Regions from separate parts of the Streptomyces sp. NPDC079167 genome, predicted to be linked through region 2. Evidence: riboswitches for the same ligand, from Rfam matches in the RefSeq annotation. Region 2 holds a riboswitch; each other region holds the start of a gene.
The links. Region 2 has a riboswitch for thiamine pyrophosphate ahead of thiO (glycine oxidase ThiO). Riboswitches for the same ligand answer to the same signal wherever they lie in the genome.

Region 1 (9,863 bases), on a different contig from region 2:
CCCCGCCGCAGAAGAAGCGTGCGGGGCGTGATCTGCGTGCCGCCATAGGGGTCGGTCTCGGGCTCGGCGCGCTCGTGGTCGGCTCCCTGTTCATCGTGAAGGCAGTCTTCGTCGGCGTGGTCGTGCTGGCGGTGGTGGTCGGCCTCTGGGAGCTCACGTCCCGCCTCAAGGAGCGCAAGGGCATCAACGCTCCGCTCGTGCCGCTCGCCGTCGGCGGCGCCGCGATGGTGGTCGCCGGTTATGTGCGGGAGGCGGAGGGCGCCTGGGTCGCGATGGCTCTCACCGCCCTCGCGGTGCTCGTGTGGCGGATGACGGAGCCGCCCGAGGGGTACCTCAAGGACGTCACGGCGGGCGTCTTCGCCGTGTTCTACGTGCCGTTCCTGGCGACGTTCGTCGCGATGATGCTCACCGCGGACGACGGCGCCTGGCGTGTGCTGACCTTCCTCCTGCTGACCGTGGTCAGTGACACAGGCGCGTACGCCGTGGGCTGGCGGTTCGGCACCCACAAGCTGGCACCCCGCATCAGCCCCGGGAAGACCCGCGAGGGCCTGTTCGGCGCGGTCGGCTTCGCGATGGTGGCCGGCGCCCTGTGCATGGAGTTCCTGATCGACGGCGGGAGCTGGTGGCAGGGCCTGTTGATGGGCCTCGCCGTCGCCGCCAGCGCCACGCTTGGGGACCTCGGTGAGTCCATGATCAAGCGGGACCTGGGGATCAAGGACATGGGCACGCTGCTGCCCGGTCACGGCGGCATCATGGACCGGCTCGACTCGCTGCTGCCGAGCGCCCCGGTCGTCTGGCTGCTGCTGGTGCTGTTCGTCGGATCCGGCTGAGCGGAGCGACGACTTCCCGAGTGGCTCTTCGACGGGGCCCGCTGTCCACACGGACAGCGGGCCCCGTCCGTGTCTGCTCAACGACGTCGGGGAAGCTTCCAGCCGTTCTTGCGGAACCGTAGGAACAGGAACAGTCCGAACAGGACCCACACCGCCAGGAACGCCCACCTGAACCACGGAGGGCCCTCCCAGCGACCGGCGAGTTCGGCCGCGACCAACACCTCAGAAGTCATGGGCTCCGTATGCCCCCCGGCGGCAAGGACACCCGTGTGCGGGGTGAGTCGGTCACGGTGGGGTACCCGGTGGGCGACAGAGAGTGTGCCGTCGCTTTCGAGGAGGACGCCGTGCGTGCGTCGAAGCTCTGGCTCGACCGTAGTCTCGCCGCGCAAGCGGTGCTGATCTTCGTCCTCGGAGTGGGGGCGAACGCCCTGTTCCGCCGGGACGGGCACCTCGGCTGGTGGGTGATCCAGACAGCGGTCTTCACCGCCGTCGCCATCGGCATCGTGGCCGCCCAGCGTCGCAGGACCGGCCGTGCGGCCGGCATCGACCCCCGCGGGATCGCCGAGCTGAACCGCCGGATCCGGCACCGTGAGGTGCCGAGCGATCCCGAGGAGCGGGCGACCATGCAGAAACTGGTCGCCGAGCAGTTGGGGAAGATGGAGCGGGGCGGCCGGTGGCTGCCGTACTGGCTGGGCTGCATGGGCCTGATCGCGGCCGGCATGCTCGTGCTCGGAATCGTCGCCGGCTCACTGACCGCCCCGCTGATCTTCGTCGCCGGGGTGGCGGTGTTCTGCTCCTGGGGCTACTGGATGCGCCGCCGCGCCCTGGAACTCCACCGCCACATGCGGTCCGCCCTGCGGAACCACTGCTGACGCCGGCCGTGACCGCCCGGTCCTCCGGCGGACCTGAGTACCTCGGCGTGTCTGCGACACTGGAAGAACCATGCCTAAGCCCGGAGAACTCACTTTCGTCGCGCCCCGTGGAGCCAAGCGGCCGCCGCGGCACCTCGCCGACCTCACCCCCGACGAGCGCAAGGAAGCAGTCGCCGCGACCGGCGAGAAGCCCTTCCGTGCCAAGCAGCTGTCGCAGCACTACTTCACGCGGTACGCGCACGACCCGGCGGAGTGGACCAACATCCCGGCCGCCTCACGGGACAAGCTCGCCGAGGCGATGTTCCCCGACCTGATGTCGGTGATGCGTCACATCAGCTGCGACGACGACACCACCCGTAAGACGCTCTGGAAGCTGCACGACGGCACGCTCGTCGAGTCCGTCCTCATGCGCTACCCGGACCGGGTGACCATGTGCATCTCGTCACAGGCCGGCTGCGGGATGAACTGCCCGTTCTGCGCCACCGGGCAGGCGGGGCTCGACCGCAATCTGTCGACCGCCGAGATCGTGCACCAGATCGTGGACGGCATGCGGGCCCTGCGCGACGGCGAGGTCCCGGGTGGGCCTGCCCGGCTGTCCAACATCGTCTTCATGGGCATGGGCGAGCCGCTCGCCAACTACAAGCGAGTGGTCGGGGCGATCCGTCGGCTGACGGACCCGGAGCCGGACGGCCTCGGGCTGTCGCAGCGCGGGATCACCGTGTCCACGGTGGGCCTGGTGCCGGCGATGCTGCGCTTCGCCGACGAGGGCTTCAAGTGCCGCCTCGCGGTCTCGCTGCACGCCCCGGACGACGAGCTGCGCGACACCCTCGTCCCCGTGAACACCCGTTGGAAGGTCCGTGAGGTCCTGGACGCCGCGTGGGAGTACGCGGAGAAGTCGGGTCGCCGCATCTCCATCGAGTACGCGCTCATCCGTGACATCAACGACCAGGCGTGGCGGGGCGACCGGCTGGGCCGGCTGCTCAAGGGCAAGCGGGTCCACGTCAACCTCATCCCGCTGAACCCGACCCCGGGCTCGAAGTGGACCGCCTCGCGGCCCGAGGACGAGAAGGCGTTCGTCGAGGCGATCGCCGCCCATGGTGTGCCGGTGACCGTCCGGGACACCCGCGGCCAGGAGATCGACGGCGCCTGCGGGCAGCTGGCGGCGTCCGAGCGCTGAGGAGGCACCACGGACGACGGGCACTATCCGGCCGGTAGGGCGTGATCCGGCCGGTGTAGCCTGGCCGGGAAATCAACTTCATATTCCGACAGGGGAGCGCCACAGCGCTGAGAGTGCGGCACCGAGGACAGGTCGGCCGCAGACCCTCTGAACCTCGCCCGGGTCATTCCGGGTAGGAAGTTCGGACCTTACTCAAGCTGTTGCGCCCTGCCCGCTCGCCGAGCGGGCAGGGCCGCGTCTCTTCCTGGTCACCTCCAGGAGGAATTCACCATGAACACCACGACGAAGTACGCGGCGACCGCTCTCGCCGCCGCACTCGGCGTCACCGCGCTCGCGGGCTGCGGCGGCTCCGAGGACAAGGCGTCCGACGACACGGGGGCCGGCTCCAAGACCGTCACCCTCGTCAGCCATGACTCGTTCAACGCCTCGGACGCCGTCCTGAAGGCGTTCACCGCCGAGACCGGCTACAAGGTCAAGGTACTCAAGAGCGGTGACGCCGGGGCAGCGCTCAACCAGGAGATCCTGACCAAGGGCTCCCCGCGCGGCGACGTGTTCTTCGGCGCCGACAACACCCTGCTCTCCCGGGCCCTGGACAACGGCCTGTTCACACCGTACGAGGCGAAGGGCCTGGACCGCGTCTCGGCCGACACGCAGCTCGACGCGGACAAGCACCGGGTCACGCCCGTCGACACCGGCGACATCTGCGTCAACTACGACAAGAAGTACTTCGCCGACAAGAAGCTCGACCCGCCGAACTCCTTCGACGACCTGCTGAAGCCCGCGTACAAGAACCTCCTCGTCACCGAGAACGCCGCGACCTCGTCGCCCGGCCTCGGCTTCCTCCTCGGCACCGTCGCCGCCCACGGTGAGAGCGGCTACCAGGACTACTGGAAGAAGCTCAAGAGCAACGGCGTCAAGGTCGTCGACGGCTGGGAGCAGGCATACAACGAGGAGTTCTCCGGCTCCGCGGGCGGCAAGAAGGCCAAGGCCGACCGGCCGCTCGTCGTCTCGTACGCCTCCAGCCCGCCCGTCGAGGTGTTGTACGCCGATCCGAAGCCCGCCGAGGCCCCGACCGGTGTCGCCACCGGCACCTGCTTCCGCCAGATCGAGTTCGCCGGCCTGCTGGACGGCGCGAAGAACGAGGCCGGCGGCAAGGCCCTGCTGGACTTCCTGATCAGCAAGCGGTTCCAGGAGGACATGCCGCTGAACATGTTCGTGAACCCGGTGGTGAAGGACGCGAAGCTGCCGGAGCTCTTCACGAAGTTCGGTGCGGTCGTCGACAAGCCGGCGACCGTCGCTCCGGAGAAGATCGCCAAGAACCGTGAGCAGTGGGTCCAGTCGTGGTCCTCGCTCGTCGTGAAGTAGTCGCGCGGCCCCCGTGGAGGGGGAACGCGGTGCGGCTCGGCCTCATGGCCGTGCCCGTCGCGTTCTTCGCGCTGTTCTTCGCCTACCCGGTCGTCGCGATCGTCGGCCGGGGCCTGAAGACGGACGGAGCCTGGCAGTTCGGCCGGATCGGCACGGTGCTGAGCCGGCCGGACATCATCGACGTCCTCTGGTTCACCACCTGGCAGGCCCTCGCCTCGACCGCTCTCACCCTGCTGATCGCGCTGCCCGGCGCCTATGTCTTCGCCCGCTTCGACTTCCCCGGCAAACAACTGCTGCGTGCCCTCGTGACCGTGCCGTTCGTCCTGCCCACCGTCGTCGTGGGCACGGCGTTCCTGGCGCTGCTGGGACGCGGCGGGTTCCTCGACGAGCTCTGGGGAATCCGCCTCGACACGACCGTGTGGGCGATCCTGCTCGCCCATGTGTTCTTCAACTACGCGGTCGTCGTACGGACCGTCGGCGGCCTGTGGTCCCAGATGGACCCCCGCCAGGAGGAGGCCGCCCGGGTGCTCGGGGCCGGCCGCCTCGCCGTCTGGCGGCGCGTGACCCTGCCCGCGCTCGCCCCGGCCGTGGCCGCGGCGGCCCTGATGGTCTTCCTCTTCACCTTCACCTCCTTCGGGGTCGTCCAGATCCTCGGCGGCCCGGCCTACTCCACGCTGGAGGTGGAGATCTACCGGCAGACCGCGCAGCTGCTCGACCTGCCGACGGCCGCCGTACTGACGCTGGTGCAGTTCGCCGCGGTCGGCGGGATCCTCGCCGTCCACACGTGGACCGTACGGCGCCGTGAGACCGCGCTGAAGCTCGTCGATCCGGCGCAGACCTCCCGCCGCCCGCACGGAGCAGGGCAGTGGGCGCTGCTCGGCGGGGTGCTGCTGACCGTCCTGCTGCTGATCGTGGTGCCGCTCGGCGTACTGGTGGAACGCTCCCTGGACACCTCGGGCGGCTACGGCTTCGGCTTCTACCGCGCGCTGCAGTCGGCCGACGCGAGCGGCTCCACCTTCCTGGTCCCGCCGCTCGACGCCATCGGCAACTCCCTGCGTTACGCGCTGGTCGCGACGCTGATCGCCCTCGTGGTCGGGGGTCTCGCCGCGGCTGCACTGACCAGAAGGGCAGGCCCGCTGGTACGCGGTTTCGACGCCCTGCTGATGCTTCCGCTCGGAGTGTCGGCGGTCACCGTCGGCTTCGGCTTCCTGATCACGCTCGACAAGCCGCCGCTCGATCTGCGTACGTCCTGGATCCTCGTGCCGCTCGCCCAGGCACTGGTGGGCGTCCCCTTCGTCGTACGGACCATGCTGCCCGTCCTGCGCGCGGTGGACGACCGGCTGCGGGAGGCCGCGGCGGTGCTCGGCGCGTCGCCGCTGCGGGCCTGGCGGGAGGTCGACCTGCCGCTGGTGCGGCGGGCGGTGCTGGTGGCGGCGGGCTTCGCCTTCGCCGTGTCGCTCGGTGAGTTCGGCGCGACCGTGTTCATCGCACGCCCCGACAACCCCACCCTGCCGGTCGCCGTCGCCCGGCTGCTGGGGCGGTCGGGCGAGCTCAACTACGGGCAGGCGATGGCCCTCAGCACGATCCTGATGCTGGTCTGCGCGGTGTCGCTGCTCCTGCTCGAACGTATCCGTACCGACCGATCCGGGGAGTTCTAGAGATGCTGACAGTGGAGTCGGCCACGGTGCGGTTCGGGAAGCGGACGGCCCTGGACGCGGTGGACCTGCAGGTCGCCGACCACGAGATCGTCTGCGTGCTGGGCCCGAGCGGCAGCGGCAAGTCGACGCTGCTGCGGGCCGTGGCCGGGCTCCAGCCCCTGGACGGCGGGCGGGTGTTCCTGGACGGCGCGGACCAGGCACGGCTTCCGGTGCACCGGCGCGGGCTCGGACTGATGTTCCAGGACCACCAGCTCTTCCCGCACCGGGACGTCGGCGCCAACGTCGCCTTCGGACTGCGGATGCACGGCGTCCCCCGCCCGGAGCGCGACCGCAGAGCCGCTGAACTCCTGGACATGGTCGGCCTGCCCGGGGCCGGGCGGCGGGCCGTCGCCGCCCTGTCCGGCGGCGAACAGCAGCGGGTGGCCCTCGCCCGGGCCCTGGCACCACGCCCGAAGCTGCTGATGCTGGACGAACCGCTGGGCCAGCTGGACCGGAGCCTGCGCGAACGGCTCGTCGTCGAACTGCGCACCCTCTTCGGCCGGCTGGGCACCACGGTGCTCGCCGTCACCCACGACCAGGGCGAGGCATTCGCGCTCGCCGACCGGGTCGTGGTCATGCGGGACGGCCGGATCGCCCAGGCGGGCACCCCGCTGGAGGTCTGGCAGCACCCCGCGTCGGCGTTCGTCGCCCGCTTCCTCGGCTTCGACAACCTGGTGGACGCCACGGTCACGGGCACGGCCGCCGACACCGTCTGGGGCAAGGTCCCGGTGCCCGAGGACTCGCCGCAGGGCGCGTGCGAGCTGCTCGTGCGGCCGGGCGGCGTCCGGATCGGCGGCCCCGGGGAAGGCCTGCGCTGCACGGTGGGCGTACGCACCTTCCGCGGCCACCACGTCACCGTCACCCTGCACCCCGACGACGGGCCGGCCCTGGAGGCGGAGTGCTCCCTGCGGGACACCCCGGAGGAGGGGGCCACCGTGGGCGTGACCTTCGACCCGGCTGAGACGGTGGTTCTGCCCCCGGCCCGAACCCTCCGGGTGGCGGCCGGTCCCCGAGCCTGATCCTCTGGACAGGGACATCCGGAAAGGAACCAGGGACCATGGCTGACTCAGCGCGCGAGGGCATCGACATCACCCGCGTCGTCGCGGCGCGCCGCGACCGTGTGTTCGAGGCATGGACGGATCCCGAGGACTTCGCCGCCTGGTACGGAGGCGACGCCGACGTGCCCCTCGACCGGATGTCGATGGATGTCACGCCTGGCGGCGAATGGAGCCTGGTCATCGTGGTGCCCGGTGCGGAGATGCCCTTCCACGGTGTCTACCAGGAGGTGTCCGCCCCCGAGCGGCTCGTGTTCACGCTCGAGGACGGAAGCGCGCCCGCCGGCACCGAGGGCGAGACCGTCACGGTCACCCTCACGGAGCGGAGCCGGAACTCCACCGAGATGGTCTTCCGGCAGAGAGGCGGCCATCTCACCCCCGAGCAGTACGCGGCGGCCGAGGACGGCTGGGAGGCGTTCTTCGACGCCCTCGACACCCGGCTCGCCGCCGGCTGAGCCCGTCGGGGCCGGGTCAGCCCGCCAGCCGGGCGAGCGCCCCGGCCGCCTCCTCCACCGTGTCCACGAGCGCGATGCGGGACTCCATCGCCCGGCCCGCCGCGAGCGCGCTCAGCAGCGGCCAGGCGGGCAGCTTCTCGGTCCAGTGCGCGCGGTCGACCAGGACCATCGGCGTGGGCGCGGAACGCGACTCGTAGTAGTTCGGCGTCGCGTTGTCGAAAATCTCCTGCACCGTTCCCGCGGCCCCCGGCAGGAAGATCACACCCGCGGTCGAGCGGGCCAGCAGCCCGTCCTCGCGCACCGCGTTCGCGAAGTACTTGGCGACGTGGTCGGCGAAGGCGTTCGGCGGTTCGTGGCCGTAGAACCAGGTGGGGATCGCGACCGAGGACCCTCCGTCGGGCCAGCGCTCCCTCACGGCGAAGGCGGCCATGGCCCAGTCGGTGACCGACGGGCTGAACGACGGCGCCGAGGCGAGGAGTTCGCAGGCCTTCAGCAGCATGGCGTCGGAGTGCGGAGCCGCGTACGCGCCGAGGTTGGCCGCCTCCATGGCGCCCGGCCCGCCGCCCGTCGCGACGGTCAGCCCGCTGCGCGCCAGATCCCTGCCGAGCATGGCGGCGCCACGGTACTCCTCGGAGCCGCGGGCCATCGCGTGGCCACCCATCACGCCCACCACACGGGCGCCGGTGAGGTGTTCGTCCAGCGCGTCGGAGACCGCGTCGTCGTGCAGCGCCCGCAGCATCGAGGCGAAGACGTCGCCGTTGGTCCTGGTCAGCTGGAACCAGCCGTACGCCCGCGCGTCGGGGGTCGCGGCGTAACCGCCCTCCGCCAGGCCCTCGTACAGGGCGTCGGGGGTGTAGAGCAGCCCGCGGTACGGGTCGAAGGGGAGGCCGGGCACCGGCGGGAAGACGAAGGCCCCGTCGGCGCGTATCTTCGCCTCGGCGCGCGGCTCCACGCGACAGCCGAGGAAGACGGCGCCCCGGGTGCCGGTCGCGAGCAGCGCGTCGCTCCGGTCCGTCAGATCGACGGCCTGGATCCGGTGGCCGGCCAGGTTTCCTGCCGCGACTGCCTGGTCGAATGCGGTGAGCGTCTCGATCTCGACGCCGGGTGCGTAGGTGTACTCGTCCGGTTTCTCCACGCCGCCATGCTACGTACCGCCCCGGCGGCCGAGGTCACTCCGTCAGAGGCAGTGCCGCCAGCTCCGCGATCGCCCAGGTCAGCGGGGCGAAGACGGCCAGCAGCACCAGCGCCCGCAGGGCGGCGGCCATGCGGAGCGAGGAGGCCGGGGCGCCGAGCCGCAGCAGGGTCCTGGCCGTACGGGCACGGGCCTGCCGTGCCTCGAGCGCGGTGGTCAGCAAGGTCGCCACGGTGCAGCCGATGACGAGTACGGCGCCGAGCGCGGTGAGCGGACCGAAGGGACGGTCCCCGCCGGTGTAGAGCACGGAGGCCGCGATCACCCCGGACAGCACCGCGCAGACGATTCCCAGCGGGCGGCCGATCCTGCACGCCTCGTCCATCAGGACCCGGCCCGCCAGCAGCCGTACGGCCCCCGGGCGCACCGCCTGGAGCAGCCGTCCGCACAGATGGGTGAGACCCGGCCCCGCCATGGCCAGGCCGATCGCGGTGAGGATCCAGCCCGCGAGCACGGCCGCCGGGGTGGAGTCGAGCCGGCCCGGCAGGGGGAACGGGCTGCCCGCCGAGCCCCGGCTCGCGTACGCCTCGACCGCGAGCCCGGCCGCCGTGAGCGCGACCCCCCACGGCAGCCCCTTCGGCACCGGGGCGGGCGCGAGGTCCTCCTCGGCCTCCTGGGCGTCGGACGGGGCGACCGGCCTGGAGCGCAGCGCGAGCCCGCCGGCCGCGGACGAGGCCAGCGGCACCAGGGCCAGCAGGGTGAGGGCCGCGGCGAGGGGCAGCGGGGTGCCCGCGCCCAGGAACTCGGCCGCGCCGCCGTCGAAAGGCAGGCCGGTCAGGTCGCCACGCAGGTGGAGGAAGAAGAGCAGCGCCACCACCGAACCCAGCGTGGTGGAGACCGCGGTCGAGATCGCCGCCAGCAGGGCGAGCCGCGCCGGTCCGAGGCCGGCGGCGAAGAGCCCGGGGCGAGGGCGGGTGCTCGGGTCCGTACGCGCGACCGCCACCGCGAACTGCACGGTCGCCGCGAGGGGAACGGCGCACCACAGCAGCCGCAGCACGGAGCTCGACGTGTGCGCCGGGTGCCCGGAGGCGTACCCCAGGGTGCACAGGAGCAGGAAGCCCACCCCCGCCGATGCGGCGGCGAGGAGCAGCCGCCGCATCAGGACCAGGGGGTGCGAGCCGCGGGTCAGACGGAGAGCGAGCACGCCGAGCGGCCTTCCGTATCGGCCGCGGCGGGCAGGGAGACGGTGGTGACGCGGCGGCCGTCCAGGAGGCCGACCACAC
Region 2 (9,863 bases):
AGCGGAACAGCTCGTCCTGGGCCGGGTTCCCCGGTGGTGTCGCCCAGCCACGCGGGTTGGCGACGAAGACCTGCACGGTCTCCGCCGCCAGCTCCCGCGCGTAGCCGAGGCCGGCCTTGGCGAGTCCGCCGGCCACGGGGACGTGACCGCCGATGGGGTTGCGCATGTGCTGCCAGTCCTCGTGGGTCTACAGGGCCTTGGTCCTGATGGTGATCGTGGAGCCTTCCGCGGCCTTCTCGCCGCCCTCGACCGACTGGCTGCCGACCGTGTCGCTGAAGGAGAGGAACGGGCGGTCGACCTTGACCTCGAACCCCGCGTCCTCCAGTGTGCCCCGGGCCTCGTCGACGTCCTTCCCCGTGACATCGGGGACCTGGAGCATGCGCGGACCCTTGGAGACCGTCAGCTCCACCGTGTCGCCCTCGGCGGCCTCCGCGCCGCTTCCGGGCGACTGCCGGGCGATCTCGCCCGCGGCCTCGCGTGAGTTGACCCGCTCGCCCAGCACCTTCGCCTTGAGACCCGCCTCGTCCAGCGCCGCCGTGGCGTCCTCGACGGAGAGGCCGGAGACGTCGGGCACGTCGACGGGGCTGCCCTTGCTGACGACCAGGGCGACCGCCGAGTCGGGACGGCGCTCGGTGCCGGCCCGCGGATCCGTACGGACGACCTTGCCCCGGTCGATCTCCTCGTTGAACTCCCGGGTCACCATGCCGGGCGTGAGTCCCGACTTCTTCAGCTCACGCCGGGCCTCGGCGAGGGCGAGCGCCTCCACATCGGGGACCTTCACGATCTCCGGGCCGCGCGAGATCACCAGCTTCACCGCGTCGTTGCCCCGGATGCGCTCACCGGAGCCCGGATCGCTGCTGATCACCGTGGAGCGCTCCACCGTGTCGCTGTAGGCGTATTCGACACCCTTCAGGTCGAGTCCCTCGTCCGCGAGCCGCTTCTCGGCAGCGCTCCGGGTCTGGCCCAGGAGGGAAGGGACCCGGGTGAACTGCCCCGAGTTGATGTACCAGACGCCCACGCCGGCGCCCAGCACCAGCAGGACGGCGACGAGCACGGCGAGCGTCCCGCGCCGGCCGCGGCCGGCGAAGGGCCCGCGTCGCCCGCGCCCGGGCTCCCGGGGCGAGGACGGCGGCATCTCCAGTCGGCTGGTGTGGTGCGCGGTGCCCTGGCCGGCCGGGATCACCCTGGGGATCACGCTCGTACGGTCCTCGGCGCCGTCGTGCTCCTCCGCGATGGCCTGCGGAGGCATCGTGTCGAGCTGCTCCTCGGTGAGAGCCGCCCGTATCTCACGGGCCCGGGCGAGCAGGGCCACCGCGTCGGACGGACGGACGTCGGGGTCGCGCGCCGTCGCCGCGGCCACCAGCTCGTCCAGCCCGGACGCCAGGCCGGGAACGGCACCGGACGGCGCCGGGACGTTCTCGTTCAGATGCTGGTAGATGACCTGGGCGGCGGTGTCCCCGCCATGGGGTTTGCCGCCGGTCAGCATCTCGTAGAGCACCACACCGCAGGCGTACACATCGGACCGGGTGTCGGCCGAGCCCTGCTCGATCTGCTCCGGAGCGAGGTACGAGACCGTGCCCAGCAGCGAGCCGGTGGTGTCCGTGGCGGTTCCCACAGCGCGTACGAGACCGAAGTCGGCGACCTTGACCCGGCCGTCGTCCCCGATCAGGACGTTCTCCGGCTTCATGTCGCGGTGGACGAAGCCCGCCCGGTGCGCGGCGCCGAGGGCGGCCAGCACCGGTTCGAGGATGTCCAGGGCCGCCCGGGGCTGCAGCGCCCCACGCTCGCGAAGGACGTCACGCAGGGTGCACCCGGCGACGTACTCCATCGCGAGGTACACGTACGCGCCCTGGGCGCCCTGGTCGAAGACGCCCACCACATTGGGGTGGGCGAGCCGGGCGACGGACTTGGCCTCGCGGATGAAGCGTTCGACGAACGCCGCGTCGGTCGCCAGCGCCGGGTGCATCACCTTGAGGGCGAGCACCCGGTCGAGCCGGGTGTCCACGGCCCGGTAGACCGTGGCCATACCGCCGACGGCGATGCGCGCATCGATGCGATAGCGGCCGTCGAGCAGCTGCCCGACAAGGGGGTCCTGGAGGGTCGTGTCCACGGGGCGAGTCTACGAGCTGCCACGGACACCTCGGATGGTCCAGGCCTCCGGCGGACCGTTCCGGTGCGGAGCCGTGACAGCGGCATGCGCGTGCTGTGACGGGGAGGACCCGGCCGGTGCACGGCTCTCAGAAGGCCGGGCGCTCCGGATCCAGCACCGCGCGGCCCTCCGTGGGCGAGGACGCCTCAGCGAAATGGCGGCGCGGGATGCGCCCCGCCCGGTACGCCAGCCGCCCGCCGTCCACCGCGTGCCGCATCGCCGCCGCCATCAGCTCGGGCTCCTGCGCCCGGGTCACCGCCGAGGCGAGCATCACAGCGGCACAGCCCAGCTCCATCGCCAGCGCCGCGTCCGAGGCCGTCCCGGCGCCGGCGTCCAGGATCACCGGGACCGTGGCCTGCTCGACGATCAGCTGGAAGTTGTGCGGGTTGCGGATGCCGAGCCCGGAACCGATGGGGGAACCGAGCGGCATGACCGCCGCGCAGCCCACGTCCTGGAGCTTGCGGGCCAGCACCGGATCGTCATTGGTGTACGGCAGGACCGTGAAGCCGTCGTCGACCAGGATCTCGGCGGCGTCCAGCAGCTCGATCGGGTCGGGCAGCAGGGTCCGCTCGTCGGCCACGACCTCCAGCTTGATCCAGTCGGTGCCCAGCGCCTCCCTGGCCAGCCTGGCCGTCAGCACGGCCTCGCCCGCGGTGAAACAGCCCGCGGTGTTCGGCAGGACCCGGATGGAGAGGCGTTCCAGGACGGAGAGCACCGAGCCCTGCACGGTCGGGTCGAGCCGGCGCATCGCCACGGTGGTGAGCTCGGTGCCCGAAGCGATCAGGGAGCGTTCCAGTACGTCGAGGCTGGGCGCCCCGCCCGTCCCCATGATCAGCCGGGACGAGAACGCGGTGGAACCGAGCGTGAGGAGGTCGTCGGACATGGTCAGCCTCCCTGGACCGCGGTGAGGACCTCGACGCGGTCGCCGTCGGCGAGCGTGGTGGCCGACCACCGACCGCGCGGCACGACGGCCTCGTTCACCGCGGCGGCTACCCCGGAGGGCGCGGTGGTCAGCCCCGCGACCAGCGTGTCCAGCGCGGTGCCGGCGGGCACGGTGCGGCCTTCCCCGTTGACGGACACGGAAACGGCCTCGGAATCGGGCACGGAAAGGGTCTCGGGCCGGGAAACGGGCACGGAACCGGGCTCGGAATCGGGTACGGACTGCGTCATACGGGCTGCTCCTGCGGCGCGGGGGCGGTTTCTTCGGGGGAGGAGGCCGGTGAGCTCTCCGGGGAGGCGGCGGCGAATCGGTGCGGCGCGAAGGGGCGGCCCAGCTCGGGCAGCTCGCCGGTGGTCAGCACATGGGCCATCACATCGCCGGTGACCGGGGTCAGCAGCACCCCGTTGCGGTGGTGCCCGGTGGCGAGATGCAGCCCCGGCAGTGCCGTGGGCCCCAGCAGCGGCGCGTTGTCCGGCGAGGCGGGCCGCAGGCCGGCCCGGGTCTCGGTCAGCGGCAGCTCCGTGATGCCGGGCATCAGCTCATGGGCGTCCCGCAGCAGCTCGTACACCCCGCCCGCGGTGACCGTGGTGTCCCAGCCCATCTCCTCCGTGGTCGCGCCGACCACCAGCTCACCGTCGGCACGCGGGACCAGATAGACCTGGCTGCCGCGCACGACCGCCCGCACCGTCCGGCTGAGGAAGGGCGCGTAGGCGGAAGGCACCCGCAACCGCAGCACCTGGCCCTTGACCGGGCGTACCGGCGGCAGGACAGCCTCGGGAACGCCCTGGAGCCGGCCGCTGAGGCTGCCGCCGGCGAGTACCACCTGGCCGGCGGCGAGCTCCGTGCCGTCCGCCAGGACCGCTCCCGTGGCCCGGCCGCCCGTGACGGAGAGCCGCTCGGCCCAGTCCCGGCGGAACACCACGCCCGCCCGCTCGCAGGCGGTGACCAGGGCCGAGGCCAGCCGCCTGGGATCCACCTGGTGGTCGCCGTCGACCCGCAGCCCGCCACGCACGCCGGGGGCGAGCATCGGTTCCAGACGGCGGCACTCGCGGCCGCTCAGCCACTCGGACTCCAGCCCCGACCGCTGCTGCAGAGCGTGCAGCTCCCGCAGATGCGCCCGGTCGTCCGAGTCCAGCGCGACGGACAGGGTGCCGCAGGCGCGGAAGCCGGTCTCCTGCCCGCTCGCCTCCTCCAGCTCGGCCACGAACGCCGGATAGCGCGCGGCCGAAGCCACGTTGAGGCCGAGCAGCGTCTGCTCGCCGTAGTGGAGTTCGGTGACGGCCGCGAGCATCCCGGCCGCGACCTGGGCCGCGCCGCCGCCCGGCGCGGGATCGGCCAGCGTGGTGCGCAGCCCGTGCAGGGCCGACCGCCACGCGGTCACCAGCCCGATGATGCCGCCTCCGACGACCAGGACGTCGGAACTGTTCGTCGAGATGCGCATGGGCGTCCAGCCCCTCCCTTCGCCGGCATGACCCGGATCAGGTTCGTACGGTCGGAGGCCGGCCAGCCTCCCTCTCAGCCCGGTACGCCCGGACTCCCGCGAGTGCCTTACGGCGGCCAGCCTAGACCCCACGCCTCGCGGCCCGTAAGGGACCGGTACCCGTGGCCCGCCCGCCGGTGGCAGACCCTAGGGTGGACAGGTGAGCCAGCAGACACAGGAACCGGCAGCGGGACAGCGGCCGAACGGGGTCGTGATCGTGGGCGCCGGCATGGCCGGAGTGCAGACGGCCGTGGCCCTGCGCGAACAGGGCTTCACCGGCCCGGTCACCCTGATCGGTGCCGAACCCCACCAGCCGTACGACAGGCCGCCCCTGTCCAAGGCGGTCCTGCTCGGCAAGGCGGAGGACTCCGCCTTCGACGTCGACTTCGAGGCCCTGGACATCACCCTGCGCCTGGGGCTCGACGTGGCCGGACTGCGTGCCGGGGCGCACGAGCTGGACACCCCGGAAGGGCCCGTCGGCTACGACGTCCTGGTCCTCGCCACCGGAGCGGAACCGGTCGCACTGCCCGGTTCCGAGGGCGTGCCCGGCGTCCATCTGCTGCGCACCCTCGACGACGCGGCACGGCTGCGGCCCGTCCTGGAGCGGCAGCACGAGGTGGTCGTCGTCGGCGCGGGCTGGATCGGCGCCGAGTTCGCCACGGCGGCCCGCGCGGCCGGGTGCGCGGTGACCGTCGTGGAGGCCGCCGGCCGGCCCCTCGCGGGCACCATGCCCGCCGAGGTCGCCGAGCCGATGGCCGCCTGGTACGCCGAGAGCGGAGCCGAACTCCTCACCGGGGCCCGGGTCGCACGTGTCGAGGAGGGCGCCGTCCACCTCACGGACGGCCGGTTGATCCCCGCCGGGGCAGTGGTCGTCGGCATCGGCGCCAGGCCCGCCACCGCGTGGCTCGCGGGCTCGGGCATCGCCCTCGGCCCCGACGGCTCGGTCACCGCGGACAGCTCGCTCCGCACGTCGCTGCCCGATGTCTACGCCGTGGGCGACTGCGCCTCCTTCCCCTCCGCCCGCTACGGGGAACGGCTGCTGGTCCACCACTGGGACAACGCCCTCCAGGGGCCGAGGACCGTGGCCGCAGCCCTCGCCGACGGCGCGGTCAGGACGTACGACCCGGTGCCCTACTTCTGGTCCGAGCAGTTCGGCCGCTTCGTGCAGTACGCCGGCCACCACGCGGGCGCCGACACACTGCTGTGGCGGGGCGACCCCGGTGACCCGTCCTGGACGGTCTGCTGGCTGCGGCAGGGGGTCCTGGTCGCCGTGCTGGCCGTCAGCAGGCCCCGCGACCTGGCGCAGGGGCGCAAGCTCGTCGAAGCGGGCGCGCGGATCGATCCGGCGCGGGCCGCCGACTCCTCCGTACCGCTGAAATCGACGGTCCTCCAGGGGTAGGCACGGTCTCGTACGCCCGGCCCGGGTACCGGCTGTCGGTCCGGGATGGCACGCTTGTCCCTGTGACCGAGATTGACGCAAAGATCGATGCTCTCGTCCCCGCATGGCTCCACCTTCCCGACATCGCGGAAATGCTCGATGTCGAGGTGACGCGCGTACGGCAGCTGGTCAAGGAAGGCCAGCTGATCGCCGTACGACGTGGTGAGAACCGGGCGCTCCAGGTGCCTGCCGCCTTCATCGACGGCAACAAGGTGGTCAAGGGCCTCGTAGGGACCCTGACGCTCCTGAGGGACGACGGCTACAACGACGAAGAGATGCTGGACTGGCTCTTCACCCCCGACCCGACCCTGCCCGGCACGCCCGCGCAGGCCCTCAGCGAGAATCGCGGTACGGAGGTGAAGCGCCGGGCCCAGGCGCTCGCCGTCTGACCGGACGACCGTGAGCGGGGTGCGGGCCGTGGCACTTCACGGGCCGCACCCCGCCGTGACCGGGTCTGCCGGCACGGCGGTCCATCGACGTACGGCGCGTTGTCGCCGCATCAGTGATCCAACGACGTACCGACGGGGGAAATCTTCATGTCCACGCCTCGCGACCAGCTCTCCGGCGCCCGGCTCTATCTGTGCACGGACGCCCGGAAGCGGCAGGGGGACCTCCCCGAGTTCCTCGACGCCGTGCTGGCCGGCGGTGTGGACATCGTGCAGCTGCGGGACAAGGGCATGGAGGCGGCCGAGGAGCTCGACCACCTCGCGGTGTTCGCCGACGCCTGCAAGCGCCACGGAGCGCTCCTCGCGGTGAACGACCGGGCCGATGTCGCCCATGCTATCGGCTCCGATGTGCTCCACCTCGGCCAGGGCGATCTTCCGGTGCCGGCCGCCCGCGCCGTCATCGGCGACGACGTGGTGATCGGCCGCTCCACCCACGCCGAGGCCGAGGTCGACGCCGCCGTCGCCGAAGCCGGCGTCGACTACTTCTGCACGGGACCCTGCTGGCCCACCCCGACCAAGCCGGGCCGGCACGCCCCGGGCCTCGGCCTGGTGCGCTACGCCGCCTCGCTCGGCACGACGCGGCCGTGGTTCGCCATCGGCGGGATCGACGCCGGCAATCTGGACGAGGTGCTGGACGCCGGCGCCCGCCGCGTCGTCGTCGTGCGGGCGATCACCGAGGCGGCGGACCCGGCCGAGGCGGCGGCATCGCTCGCACGACGCGTCCGGGCATACGCCCTCTGAGCCCGGCGGCCTCGCGCCCGGCCGGGCCGGCTGTCCGAAGGGTGGACAAAAGCCACCTCATTCCGGGCAATTCGCTCGCTCTGGTTGGGGTACCGCCAGGCCCTGGTTAACCTCCCAGTATGGCCCTTGGTACACCTTCCACCCGGACAGATCACGCGCGCACCGTGCGTGACCTGCTCGCGACCGGCGAGATGTCGTTCTCGTTCGAGTTCTGGGCGCCCAAGACGGAGAAGGGCGAGCGGAACCTCTGGAACGCCCTGCGCCGGGTCGAGGCGGTGGGACCGAGCTTCGTCTCCGTGACGTACGGGGCCGGCGGTTCGACCCGCGCCGGGACGGTCCGGGCGACCCAGCAGATCGCCGCGGACTCCACGCTCACGCCCGTCGCCCACCTCACCGCCGTCGACCACTCCGTGGCCGAACTGCGCAACATGGTCGGGCAGTACGCCGACGCCGGTATCCGCAACATCCTCGCGGTCCGCGGCGACCCGCCCGGCGACCCGATGGGCGAGTGGATCGAGCACCCGCAGGGCGTGCGCTACGCGGCGGATCTCGTCCGGCTGATCAAGGAAGCCGGTGACTTCTGCGTCGGCGTCGCGGCCTTCCCCGAGATGCATCCGCGCTCCGCCGACTGGGACACCGACATCGGTCATTTCGTGGACAAGTGCCGCGCCGGTGCCGACTACGCGATCACCCAGATGTTCTTCCACCCGGAGAGCTATCTGCAGATGCGTGACCGCGTGGTCGCCGCGGGTTGCGACACCCCGGTCATTCCCGAGGTGATGCCGCTCACCAGTGTCAGACAGCTGGAGAGATTCGCGCAGCTCAGCAACGCGTCCCTGCCTTCCTCGCTGAAAGAGCGCATCCTCGCCGCGAAGGACGACCCGGCGGCTGTACGCTCCATTGGCATCGAGTTCGCAACGGAGTTCTGCGCGAAACTGCTCTCCGAGGGTGTCCCGGGGCTGCACTTCATCACGCTCAACAACTCGACGGCGACACTCGAGATCTACGAGAATCTCGGACTGCACAAGCAGTCCTGACCGGCCGTACCCGCCACCGACCGGGGCGGTGGCCGTAGGAGGGGGCGGGCGTGGGCTGGACGGTCCTCTACATCGCATTCGGCATAGTGGCGTTGTGGCTGCTGGGCGAGGTGCTCCTGCAGTACAAGGCACGCCTGCGCTGGCGGCTCCTCGCCTTCGCCGGTTTCCTCGGTGTGGTCCTCGGCGTCCTGATCCCCTCCGTGCTGGTGATCGTCCTCGGGGCGATCGCCTTCGCGACGGGCCAGACGTATGTGACGCTCTCCTTCAGGCGCGGCTTCTCGACGGGATGGGCCATCGGCGGCAGCCCGGGTGAGAGCCGCCGCCGGCGCGGGGCGGGCGGCGCGGAAGGGAAGAAGCCCACGCTCGAGGTCTCCGGCGTGGAGTACGAGGGGGACGACCGGCAGACGCAGGCAGACCCCGCCGCCGTCTACGCACCGGAGCCGCTGCCGGACGACACCGGGCAGTACGGCGTCTACAGCGATCCCGCCCCCGCGGGCCGCGACGGCCAGGGCGTGCACGGCGAACCGCAGCATCAGCACGCCGGCTACGACCCGTTCGACGGCTACGGCCGGCCGGCCGGCCAGGACTCCTACGGCGCGCAGGGCGGCTACGGGAGCCAGGACACCCACCAGGACCAGGGCACCTACCCGGGCCAGTACGACCACGGGACCGACCAGGCGGGCTACGCCCCCTACTCCGACCCCTACATCGGCACGGGCACGACCACCGGCACCGGGCAGTACGCGGCGCACGACGGCTACGGCAGCGGCTACGACCCCTCGTACGGCGCCGGGCAGCAGCCCGCGGACCCGTACCCCGAGCAGTACACCGAGCAGTACACCGACACGCCGCCGGGCGGCGTCTGGGTCCCGCAGCAGCGTGAGAGCGACCGGTACCCCCCGCTGCCGCCGGAAGCACCCGCCCAGCCCGCTCCGTACGGCAACGGGTACGACACCGGCCAGAACGAGCAGTACCGCTACTGAACCGCGGACCGGCCGCCCGCACCCGGCGGCCGGTCGTGGTGCGCCGGGCGCGGGCTCACTGCGAGCCCCGGAAGCCGTCGCCCTCCACCACGAGTCCGGCCACCAGCGCGCCCGACATCCCGGCGTGGGCCGGCCCGCCGCCCGGATGCGACCAGCCGCCCGCCAGATACAGACCCGGCAGCGGGGTGCGGTTCCCGGAGTGCAGATACGCGCCCCCCGCCCCGGCCAGCGCCGGTGCCGGCACCGAACCGCCCTCGGCTCCCGTGTCGGCCGCGGTCTCGGCGGGCGTGCGCACCTCGGCGTGGATCATCCGCTCGCGGAGACCAGGGACGGCCTCGGCGGCCCGGTCGATCACCGTGTCCGCGAACCGCCGGCGCAGCTCGGCGTCCGTCCAGTCGACCGGGCCGTGCGGAGCCACCGTCACCATCAGGGTCACCGCCTCGTGTTCCTCGTCGGGGCGGGTGGCCGGGTCGTCCGGGCGCAGCACCGTCACCGTGGGCCGATCCGCCGTCCGGCCGCCGAAGACCGCCTCCTGCTCCGCGCCCGGGTCCGCGGCGTGCACCACGGTCCGGTGCACGGCGCCGGCCTCCCGGGCGCCGCGCAGCGACAGCAGGACGACGAAGCGTCCCGGTGCCGGAGCCCGGTGCTC
Region 3 (9,863 bases), on a different contig from region 2:
GGTCGAGGAACCGCTCCAGCTCCGCCCGGCGCACGACCGTGCCCGTCGGGTTGTTCGGATTGCAGACGAAGATCATCCGCGTGCGGTCGGTGACCGCGTCCGCCATGGCGTCGAGATCGTGCACCTCACCCTCGGTCAGCGGGACCTTGACCGACGTCGCGCCGCTGACCTGCGTGATGATCGGGTAGGCCTCGAACGACCGCCAGGCGTAGATGACCTCGTCCCCCGGCCCCGAAGTGGCCTGGAGCAGCTGCTGGGCGACACCGACCGAACCCGTGCCGGTGGCCAGGTGAGAGACGGGCACACCGAATCTGTCGGACAGCTCGTTCATCAGACCGGTGCAGGCCATGTCCGGATACCTGTTGAAGCCGGAGGCAGCGGCGAGCACCGACTCCATCACACCGGGCAGCGGGGGGTACGGGTTCTCGTTGGAGGACAGCTTGAAGGCAACCGGCCCCTCCGCGGACGCCGGCTTTCCCGGCACATACGCAGGGACGCCGTCCAGCTCGGCGCGCAGCTTCGGACTCGTCTCGCTCACCGCAGGTCCTCCTCGACCGTCCGTACACATCAATACTGCTCACCTTATGAGGATTGGGCACCTGTGCGAATGGCCAGGCTCCGAAATCGCCCTCCGGGCCGGGAAACGCCCGTCCCGCACCGCCCCGGCGGGCACCGGGAGGGGGAGCGTCACGCATTCCGCCGCACGCCGGTCGCTCACTCCGTGGCGCGCATCCCTCGAACAGGTGAGTTGAGACCTCTTCGAGACCTGGACCATTCAGCAGGTTCCTGCACAACGATGCATGACACATCAACACTGAACGCATCAACGCCCTTGTTTTGCAAGGCATTTGTGGCTTAATGATCATGCAGAAACGTGCCTGTCAACGCCTGCATATGCGAGCGGCCTGACCTGGCTCCGGCCCCCTACTATCGGCTCGCCATGACAGCAGCAGGGAAGCACCAGGTGAGCCGGACAGAGACGCCCCGGCGCAGCGGCCGGCAGGGACGGGCGGGGATCCGGGATGTAGCCGCGGCGGCCGGCGTCTCCATCACGACCGTGTCCGACGCGCTCAACGGCAAGGGCAGGCTCCCGGACGCCACCCGCAGCCATGTCCGCGAGGTCGCCGAACGGCTGGGCTACCGCCCGTCAGCGGCTGCCCGAACCCTCCGTACCGGCAAGTCGGGGCTCATCGGCCTGACCGTGACCACGTACGGGGATGAACCTTTCACCTTCACCGAATTCGCCTACTTCGCGGAGATGGCGAGAGCCGCCACATCGGCCGCGCTCGCCCGTGGTTACGCCCTCGTGATCCTCCCCGCCACCTCGCGCCACGACGTGTGGTCGAACGTCGCACTCGACGGCACGGTCGTCATCGACCCCTCGGACCAGGATCCGGTGGTCACCGAACTCGTCCGCCAGGGGCTTCCCGTCGTCTCCGACGGGCGCCCGGCAGGCACGCTCCCGGTCACCGCCTGGGTCGACAACGACCACCGGGCGGCCGTCCTCGACCTCCTGGACCACCTCGCGGCGGCGGGAGCCCGCCGCATCGGGCTGCTGACCGGCACCACCACCGACACGTACACCCGGCTCTCCACCACCGCCTATCTGCACTGGTGCGAGCGGGTCGGCCAGGACCCGGTCTACGAGTCCTACCCGGCCCACGACCCCTGCGCCGGCGCCGTCGCAGCGGACCGTCTCCTCGCCCGCCCGGACCGCCCCGACGCCGTCTACGGGCTCTTCGACCCCAACGGCACCGATCTGCTGGCCGCCGCGCGCCGCTACGGCCTGCGGGTCCCCGAGGACCTCCTGCTGGTCTGCTGCAGCGAATCCACGGTGTACGCGTCCACCGAGCCCCCCATCACCACGCTCTCGCTGAAGCCCCGCAGAATCGGCACGGCAGTTGTCCAGCTCCTCATCGACGCCATCGAAGGAGTCGAACACGACGGCCCGGTGGAGCAGGTGATACCGACGGAGCTCATCGTCCGGACGTCCTCTCAACGGCGTCCGCCACGCACCACCGTCAGCCCTCCGCGATCACCCGCCGGGGACTGAACGGATTAATCCGGACCAAACGGCCGGTGAACCGGGTGCTCGCACGGATTCAACACCCCTGGTGCGTCACACAGCACGATCCGCATTCCTATGATGGGCGCACGACACCGCGGACCACCTCTACCAGGCAGGGCCCGTCAGGTGTACGGAGGCGCGACGGTGGTGGAGGGGTCGATGACTCAGGGGGCCGGTCAGGAACCCGTGGTGCGGACAGCGACGTTGCGTGACTTCCGCGTACCGCCGTATGCGCAGGTGCCCGTGCCCGCGCCCATGCCGCACCCCGGCAGCGCCATGGTGGGCGACGAACCGCCGGAGGGGTACACCCCCACCGAACGTGATCTCCCCGTGATCAACCGCGGTGACACCGTCCAGGTGGAGACCGTCCAGGAGACCCGGCCCGCCGCCGACTCCGGCCGCGGCCCGCTGTACGCCGTCGGCGACGTCCACGGCTATCTGGACGAGCTCCTGGCCGCGCTGCGGGAGCAGGGCCTCGTCGACGCCGACGGCCGTTGGGCGGCAGGCAACGCCAGGCTCTGGTTCCTCGGCGACTTCACCGACCGCGGCCCGGACGGCATCGGCGTCATCGATCTCGTCATGCGTCTCTCCGCGGAGGCAGCAGCCGCCGGCGGGTACTGCAAGGCGCTCATGGGCAACCACGAACTGCTGCTGCTCGGCGCCAAGAGGTTCGGCGACACCCCCGTGAACTCCGGTGCAGGGACGGCGACCTTCCAGGCCGCCTGGCTGCTCAACGGCGGCCAGAAGACGGACATGGAACGGCTCCAGGACGTCCACCTCCAGTGGATGTCCCGGCTCGATGCCGTGGTCGAGGAGGACGGGCATCTGCTGATGCACTCCGACACGACCGCCTACCTCGACTACGGATCCACCATCGAGGACGTCAATGACACGGTGCACGCCATTCTCACGCGGAACGACGCCGATGAGTGCTGGGACCTCTTCCGCAAACTCACCAAGCGGTTCGCCTTCCGCGACGAGGGCGGCGCCGAGGCCGTTCGCGAACTGATGTCGACGTACGGCGGACAGCGCGTCGTCCACGGTCACAGCCCCATTCCGTATCTCCTCGGAGAGGTCGGAGCGGAGGACGGCGAGGACGTGCCACGGCCCGTGGTGGACGGTCCGCACGTCTACGCGGAAGGGCTCGCCATCGCCATGGACGGCGGAGTGACCATGGCCGGAAAGCTGTTGGTCGTCCAACTCCCCCTGCATGACTGACGGTGGTCGGGGAAGACGCATGACGACCCGACACCGTCAGCAGCTGGGCCAATTTCCGGAAACACCCTGTCACCCCGTGCCGTAGGCGCTCTACCATCGGCGTACCAGTCGCAGGCTCTCCTCCGTTTCCGCCCGATCGCCCGGCCCGTACGGTCGGTCAGGCCTTACGGAGCATCGGGGGATGCACATGAAAAGCGCTCCGCACCTGCTGGCCGAGGACCGCCCCGAGTACGAGCGGATCCTTGCCGACGCGCTGCGTCATGCTCACGAACGGCCGGATCTGGACGGAGTCGGCGACCGTCTCAACACCGAACAGCTGCGGACCATGGCGCTCAACGCCACGCCGCTGATCACCGCGGCGGCGGCCACCGAGTACGACCACTACGTGAAGGTACGCGGTGAGCTGCGCGGCCCCGGGGAACCGGACGCCCACGGGTCCGTCCTGAGCACCGGCACGGAGGAATCCGACACCACGGGCGCCGGCACCCTCGCGGTGATCGCCGTGCTTGCACCGGTCCTCGCGGGTACGGCCGCGCTGATATTCCTGGCCGTCGGCTACCCCCTGAAGGCGCTCAGCCCGGCCCCGGCCTTCGCCGGGACCATGGTCGCCGCCGGATGGTTCTTCGCCGCCGTCGCCGCCGCCGCCATCCTCGTCGCCGCGGTCGGTCTCCTCGCCACCGCCCTGCGCAACGGCGCCACCGCGCTGCCGGCCGTGGACGAGGAGGAGGAACTGCCGGAGGACGTGGCGCGTGCCCGGGAGGCATGGCGCCACGCTCTGCTGGAACGCGGAATCCTGCCCTTCCTCCGGGACGCGCTGGCCGATCCGACCGCGGGGCCCGCCTCGCGCACCCCGCACCGCTCGGCCAACCGGATCCCCAAGATCGGCTACAGCAGGCCGGACTTCTCCGGACCGGAGGACGGCCCCTCGGCCGGCCCCCGCCCCACCTTCACCAGTCCCGACTTCACCAGCCCGGACTACGGCGGCCCGGAGCACCAGCCGGAGTGATCCGGCGGGGCCCGGCACGGCAGAGGCCGGAACGGCTCGCTGCCGCTCCGGCCTCTGCGGGCATCACACCCGGTGAGGAGCTCAGATCCCCTGCGGGGCGAGCTTCGGGTTCGGGCCGTACTCGTTGACCTCGCGCGCACCCTCGCTGCACATGAAGACGAGCAGGATGATGCCGCCCACGAGCGGCACGAACGAGATCAGGATCCACCAGCCGGAACGGCCGGTGTCGTGCAGGCGGCGCACGACGACGGCTATCGTCGGGATGATCACGGCCAGCAGGTAGATGATGTAAGGAATCTGCGAGTCGATGGCCATGCCGAGCACGCTCAGGACCACCGCGACGATGAAGTTGAAGAGTACGAACATCCAGTACTCCTTGCGGCGCGCACGCCCGCCGAAGCCCGCGTAGTTCTTGAGTACAGCCAGGTACCAGTTCACTGTGCTTCCCTCCCCTGGCGCCCCCGTTCGGGACGCACACCAATTTCGGCCAAGCACAGCGGAAGGTAAAGCACAGATAAGGAAACGGTCAACACCATTCGGGCGACCGCGGAAACTTACATCGACCTGCAGCACGGCTGTGTCCATACTGACGCCGAAAGTTCCTCGAAGGCACGACAGGACGGTGCCGAACAGCTCGAACCAGCCATTGTGGGCACTCTTCATGCTCTACCGCCGCAATCTGACGGCCCGGCAAACGACCGCTGCCGCACCGCGTTACGCCGGACCGCCCCACGAACCCGCCGGGTGACGGCGTGACGGAGGGCAGCATCCATCTCGTGACGGACGACGACGACAAGCCGTTCGCGATGGGCTCGGCGGAGGCGGACCGGCCGGCACTGGTGACCTGGCGAGCCCCTCCTCCGCCGTGGCGGCCGGATCAGCCGGCCGGCCGCCGCCGCCGAGCCGGCCGTGTCAGCCGGCCGACCTGCCTCCCGTCTCCGCCAGAGGCAGGTACACGCGGTTGCCGCTCGCCGCGAACTCCCTGGACTTCTCGGCCATCCCCGCTTCGATCGCGGCCTGCTCGTCACCGTGCTCGCGCCGGATGTCGTGGGAGATCTTCATCGAGCAGAACTTGGGACCGCACATCGAGCAGAAGTGGGCCGTCTTCGCCGGCTCGGCCGGCAGCGTCTCGTCGTGGAACTCCCGCGCGGTGTCGGGGTCGAGCGCCAGGTTGAACTGATCCTCCCAGCGGAACTCGAACCGGGCGTCCGACAGCGCGTCGTCCCACTCCTGCGCCCCGGGGTGCCCCTTGGCCAGGTCCGCCGCATGAGCGGCGATCTTGTACGTGATGACACCGGTCTTCACGTCGTCACGGTTGGGGAGCCCCAGGTGCTCCTTGGGTGTGACGTAACAGAGCATCGCCGTCCCCCACCAGGCGATCATCGCCGCGCCGATACCCGAGGTGATGTGGTCGTACGCCGGTGCGACGTCCGTGGTGAGGGGGCCGAGCGTGTAGAAGGGCGCCTCCTCGCAGATCTCCTGCTGGAGGTCGATGTTCTCCTTGATCTTGTGCATCGGGACATGCCCCGGCCCCTCGATCATGGTCTGGACGCCGAACCGCTTGGCAACGGTGTTCAGCTCCCCGAGCGTCCGGAGTTCGGCGAACTGGGCCTCGTCGTTGGCGTCGGCGATGGAGCCGGGGCGCAGCCCGTCACCGAGCGAGTACGTCACGTCGTACGCCGCGAGGATCTCGCAGAGCTCCTCGAAGTGCTCGTAGAGGAACGACTCCTTGTGGTGCGCCAGGCACCAGGCGGCCATGATGGACCCGCCGCGCGAAACGATCCCGGTCTTGCGACGGGCCGTCAGCGGAACGTACGGCAGCCGCACTCCGGCGTGCACCGTCATGTAGTCGACGCCCTGCTCCGCCTGCTCGATGACGGTGTCCTTGTAGATCTCCCACGTCAGTTCCTCGGCCCGGCCGTCGACCTTCTCGAGCGCCTGGTAGAGGGGGACGGTGCCGATCGGCACCGGTGAGTTGCGCAGGACCCACTCACGGGTGGTGTGGATGTTGCGGCCGGTGGAGAGGTCCATGACCGTGTCGGCGCCCCACTTGGTGGCCCACGTCATCTTGTCCACCTCCTCCTCGATCGAGGAGGTGACGGCGGAGTTGCCGATGTTCGCGTTGACCTTCACCAGGAAGCGCTTGCCGATGATCATCGGCTCGGTCTCCGGGTGGTTGACGTTGGCCGGAAGGACCGCCCGGCCCGCCGCGATCTCCTCGCGCACGACCTCGGGTCCGACGTTCTCCCGGATCGCGACGTACTCCATCTCTGGGGTGATCTCGCCCCGGCGGGCGTACGCGAGCTGCGTGACGGGCCGCCCGTCGCGGCTGCGGCGGGGCTGGCGCGGGCGGCCCGGGAAGACCGCGTCCAGGTTGCGCAGACCGCCCCTCGGCGAGGTGTGCTTCAGCCCGTCGTCCTCGGGACGCGCGGGCCGTCCCGCGTACTCCTCGGTGTCCCCCCGGGTGATGATCCAGTTCTCCCGGAGCGGGGCGAGCCCCCGGCGTACGTCGGTGTCGGTGGTGGGGTCGGTGTACGGCCCGGACGTGTCGTACAGCGTCACGTCCTTGCCGTTGGTGAGGTGCACCTGACGGACCGGAACCCGGAGATCCGGGCGTGAGCCCTGGACGTACCCCTTGTGCCAGCCGATGGACTTCCCGGCCTCTTCGCCCTCCGCATGCGGGGCGTTCTGATTCGAGGCAGGCGTGCGTGCGTCCGCTGTGGTCATGAGACCTACTCCCTACGCCGGCATTACCCGGTAACAGGTTCGGCGGTCGGCGCAGCGTGTCCCGTACGGATGTACGGAGGTCAGCGCCCTCTCAGCCCGGTGCTCCGAGCTCCCGCGTGTACAAATGTGCCTCCACGCTAACCTCCGTTCTGGCGTGCTGGCCAGAGGGCATCCCCGGTTCTTGGGATGATCGCGGGGTGACGTCCCCCGGAAGCGCCCCCGAGCCCCACGGCCCCGCCTCAGGCAGCGCACAGAGTCATGCGCACGGCCACACCCACAGCCACGGGCCTGCCGCACCCGTGTCCAAGCACCTGCGCAAGGTCATCGCGGCCGTACTGATCCCCTTCGCCACGGCGGTCCTGGTCGGCCTCGTGGCCTTCTGGCCCGGCGGGGCACCCGCCCATGAACGCACGGGGGTCGGCTTCGACCGTCAGACCCAGGACGGGCAGGTCACCGAGGTCGTGCGGGTCGACTGTGCGGACGTCAACGCCTCGCAGGTGCCGCCGACCGGAGACACCTCCACCCCGTCGGGACGCGAAGCCGTCAACGAGCAGACGGGGGAGTGCAAGAAGGCCACGGTCGAGGTGACCACCGGCAAGGACAAGGGCCGTACGTTCGTCGAGGTCGTCCAGCCCGACGCGCCCCGGCAGCTGCGCGAGGGCCAGGGGGTGGTCGTCGCGTACGCACCTGACGCGCCCCGGGACCTGCAGTACTCGGTGACCGACATCGACCGCTCGTTCCCGATGGCGCTGCTCGCCGGGATCTTCGCGCTCGTGGTGGTCGCGGTGGGCAGGCTGCGCGGTCTGATGGCCCTGATCGCACTCGCCGTGTCGTTCGCCGTGCTGACCCTGTTCATCCTCCCGGCGATCCTGCAGGGTTCGAACCCCCTGGTCGTGGCGGTGATCGGGGCCAGCGCCATCATGCTGATCGCCCTCTACACCTGCCACGGGCTGACGGCCCGCACCTCCGTGGCCGTCATCGGCACGCTCATCTCGCTGCTGCTGATCGGGCTGCTCGGCTCGCTCTTCATCGGCTGGGCGAGCCTGTCCGGGAACACCGATGACAACACCGGCCTGATCCATGGGCTGTACCCGGACATCGACATGAGCGGCCTGCTGCTCGCCGGTGTGATCATCGGCTCGCTCGGTGTACTCGACGACGTGACCGTGACCCAGACATCGGCGGTCTGGGAGCTGCACCAGGCGGACCCGACCATGGGTGTACGCAGGCTCTACCGGGCGGGCATCCGGATCGGGCGCGACCACATCGCCTCGGTCGTCAACACGCTCGTACTCGCCTACGCGGGCGCGGCGCTTCCCCTGCTGTTGCTGTTCTCGATCGCGGAGAGCAGCGTGGGCACGGTGGCCAACAGCGAGTTGGTCGCCGAGGAGATCGTCCGCACGCTGATCGGCTCGATCGGGCTGGTCGCCTCGGTGCCGGTGACGACGGTGCTCGCGGCCCTGGTGGTCTCCGCGGACCGCACGGGGCTCGGCGCGGAAGCCGGAGCTCCTGCACCCGCACGGACCGGGAGGGGACGACGCCGCAAGGCGTGAGCCGGGACACCGGACGCATGGACCCGGGCCACCGGTGACCGGTGGTCAGCCGGGTCTTCCTACTTCAGCCGGCGTTCTGCTCCTTGGCGAGGATGCGGCCCAGCGCCTCTTCCAGATTGCCGTCGAAGTCACCCAGCGTGTGCTCCTGCCCCAACGGCACCAGCTTGTCCGTCCGGTCGAGAAATGCCACAAGAGGTGCGGTGCCTGCCCTGAAGAGCGCACGGTCCGCGCCGACCTGAAGGCGGATGTGTACATCCGACAACCCTTCGGGCTCGGTCGGGCCGATGTGCACATCGCCGTCACCACTGGGGCTGTTGAGACCGTCGAGCAGCAGCTCACGGCCGAATGCCCAGGTGACGGGGGCGTCACCTGGCAGGTGGAAGGTCATCCGGATCGCATACGGATCACTGACCTCGTACCGGAGCTCCACCGGAATACGGAAGGAGAGCTCCTCGGAGACGAGGAAGCTCATCATGACCTCTGCTTGAACCGACTCGCGCATCGTTCAACCCCGCAGTAGATGAAACTGGCCAGGAATGATCCCCCATGGCCCTATTGACGCCATCGTGGTGCACGCGATAGCAGATCACAAGGAGTGATTTTTCAGATACTGATAGAGAACACGAACGAGCGCAAGAGAGTGGTCACTTCGCAGCGTAGTTGTTCGACTGCGGGGAGCAACCGTTCTTCTTGGTGCAGTGGGAGAGAAACAGCCATGGCCGCCACGGCGCTACCGACAGTGATCGGGATGGCCGCGCAGACGGTTCCCATGGCGTACTCCTGCCGTTCGACGACAGGTTCCGTACGTTTCATCGATCTCAGCCGGCTCAGCAACGCCTGACGGTCCCTTACGGAGTAACGCGTCAGCGGCCGGACCGGATGGCGGTCGAGATGGTCCTCGCGCGCACGCTCGTCGAGCTGGCCGAGGAGACACTGCCCGAGGGCGTGGGCATGACCCGTCTCGCGGAACGAGGCCCACTCGTGCACCGCGGGGACGGCCGGAGTCTCCGCCACGGCAATCATCTCGATCTCGCCGTCCTTGTACAGGGCGCAGTACACGGGGGCGCCGATGACGTCCGCCCAGTGGGCGAGCGATTCGACGATCACCCCGGGGCGCGGCGTCGCGGGGCCTCCCCCCAGCCGCTCGGCCGCGGCTCCGAACAGGAAGACGCCGTTCTCCCTGCGGAGATACCCCTCATGGGTCAGGGTCCGGAGCAAGTGGTAGGCGGTGGGAAGGGGAAGCCCGGCCTCCCGGGCGAGCTGCTTGGCCGGCGCTCCGTCCCGGTGGGTG

Region 1: linked by a shared signal. The riboswitch ahead of AB0P41_RS26140 (thiamine ABC transporter substrate-binding protein) and the one ahead of thiO (glycine oxidase ThiO) in region 2 are both predicted to bind thiamine pyrophosphate.
Region 3: linked by a shared signal. The riboswitch ahead of thiC (phosphomethylpyrimidine synthase ThiC) and the one ahead of thiO (glycine oxidase ThiO) in region 2 are both predicted to bind thiamine pyrophosphate.

The regions. Positions count from the first base shown of each region.
Region 1 is NZ_JBFBLO010000013.1:105,590-115,452, reverse strand. It holds gene AB0P41_RS26155 (phosphatidate cytidylyltransferase) at 1-830, shown strand, start outside; gene AB0P41_RS26150 (hypothetical protein) at 1,175-1,702, shown strand; gene rlmN (23S rRNA (adenine(2503)-C(2))-methyltransferase RlmN) at 1,773-2,879, shown strand; TPP riboswitch at 2,960-3,076, shown strand; gene AB0P41_RS26140 (thiamine ABC transporter substrate-binding protein) at 3,150-4,244, shown strand; gene AB0P41_RS26135 (iron ABC transporter permease) at 4,289-5,902, shown strand; gene AB0P41_RS26130 (ABC transporter ATP-binding protein) at 5,905-6,960, shown strand; gene AB0P41_RS26125 (SRPBCC domain-containing protein) at 6,999-7,451, shown strand; gene AB0P41_RS26120 (Rossmann fold nucleotide-binding protein) at 7,468-8,586, opposite strand; gene AB0P41_RS26115 (hypothetical protein) at 8,621-9,784, opposite strand; gene AB0P41_RS26110 (ATP-binding cassette domain-containing protein) at 9,766-9,863, opposite strand, start outside.
Region 2 is NZ_JBFBLO010000001.1:7,194-17,056, reverse strand. It holds gene AB0P41_RS00085 (deoxyribonuclease IV) at 1-166, opposite strand, end outside; gene pknB (Stk1 family PASTA domain-containing Ser/Thr kinase) at 188-2,110, opposite strand; gene AB0P41_RS00075 (thiazole synthase) at 2,238-3,032, opposite strand; gene thiS (sulfur carrier protein ThiS) at 3,035-3,319, opposite strand; gene thiO (glycine oxidase ThiO) at 3,316-4,530, opposite strand; TPP riboswitch at 4,528-4,640, opposite strand; gene AB0P41_RS00060 (FAD-dependent oxidoreductase) at 4,730-5,968, shown strand; gene AB0P41_RS00055 (Rv2175c family DNA-binding protein) at 6,031-6,396, shown strand; gene thiE (thiamine phosphate synthase) at 6,544-7,194, shown strand; gene metF (methylenetetrahydrofolate reductase [NAD(P)H]) at 7,314-8,231, shown strand; gene AB0P41_RS00040 (hypothetical protein) at 8,282-9,214, shown strand; gene AB0P41_RS00035 (NAD(P)/FAD-dependent oxidoreductase) at 9,270-9,863, opposite strand, start outside.
Region 3 is NZ_JBFBLO010000003.1:286,731-296,593, reverse strand. It holds gene hisC (histidinol-phosphate transaminase) at 1-538, opposite strand, end outside; gene AB0P41_RS08990 (LacI family DNA-binding transcriptional regulator) at 941-2,053, shown strand; gene AB0P41_RS08985 (metallophosphoesterase) at 2,228-3,286, shown strand; gene AB0P41_RS08980 (hypothetical protein) at 3,468-4,292, shown strand; gene AB0P41_RS08975 (DUF805 domain-containing protein) at 4,374-4,730, opposite strand; gene thiC (phosphomethylpyrimidine synthase ThiC) at 5,205-7,019, opposite strand; TPP riboswitch at 7,012-7,145, opposite strand; gene AB0P41_RS08965 (YibE/F family protein) at 7,217-8,572, shown strand; gene AB0P41_RS08960 (SsgA family sporulation/cell division regulator) at 8,637-9,074, opposite strand; gene AB0P41_RS08955 (helix-turn-helix domain-containing protein) at 9,176-9,863, opposite strand, start outside.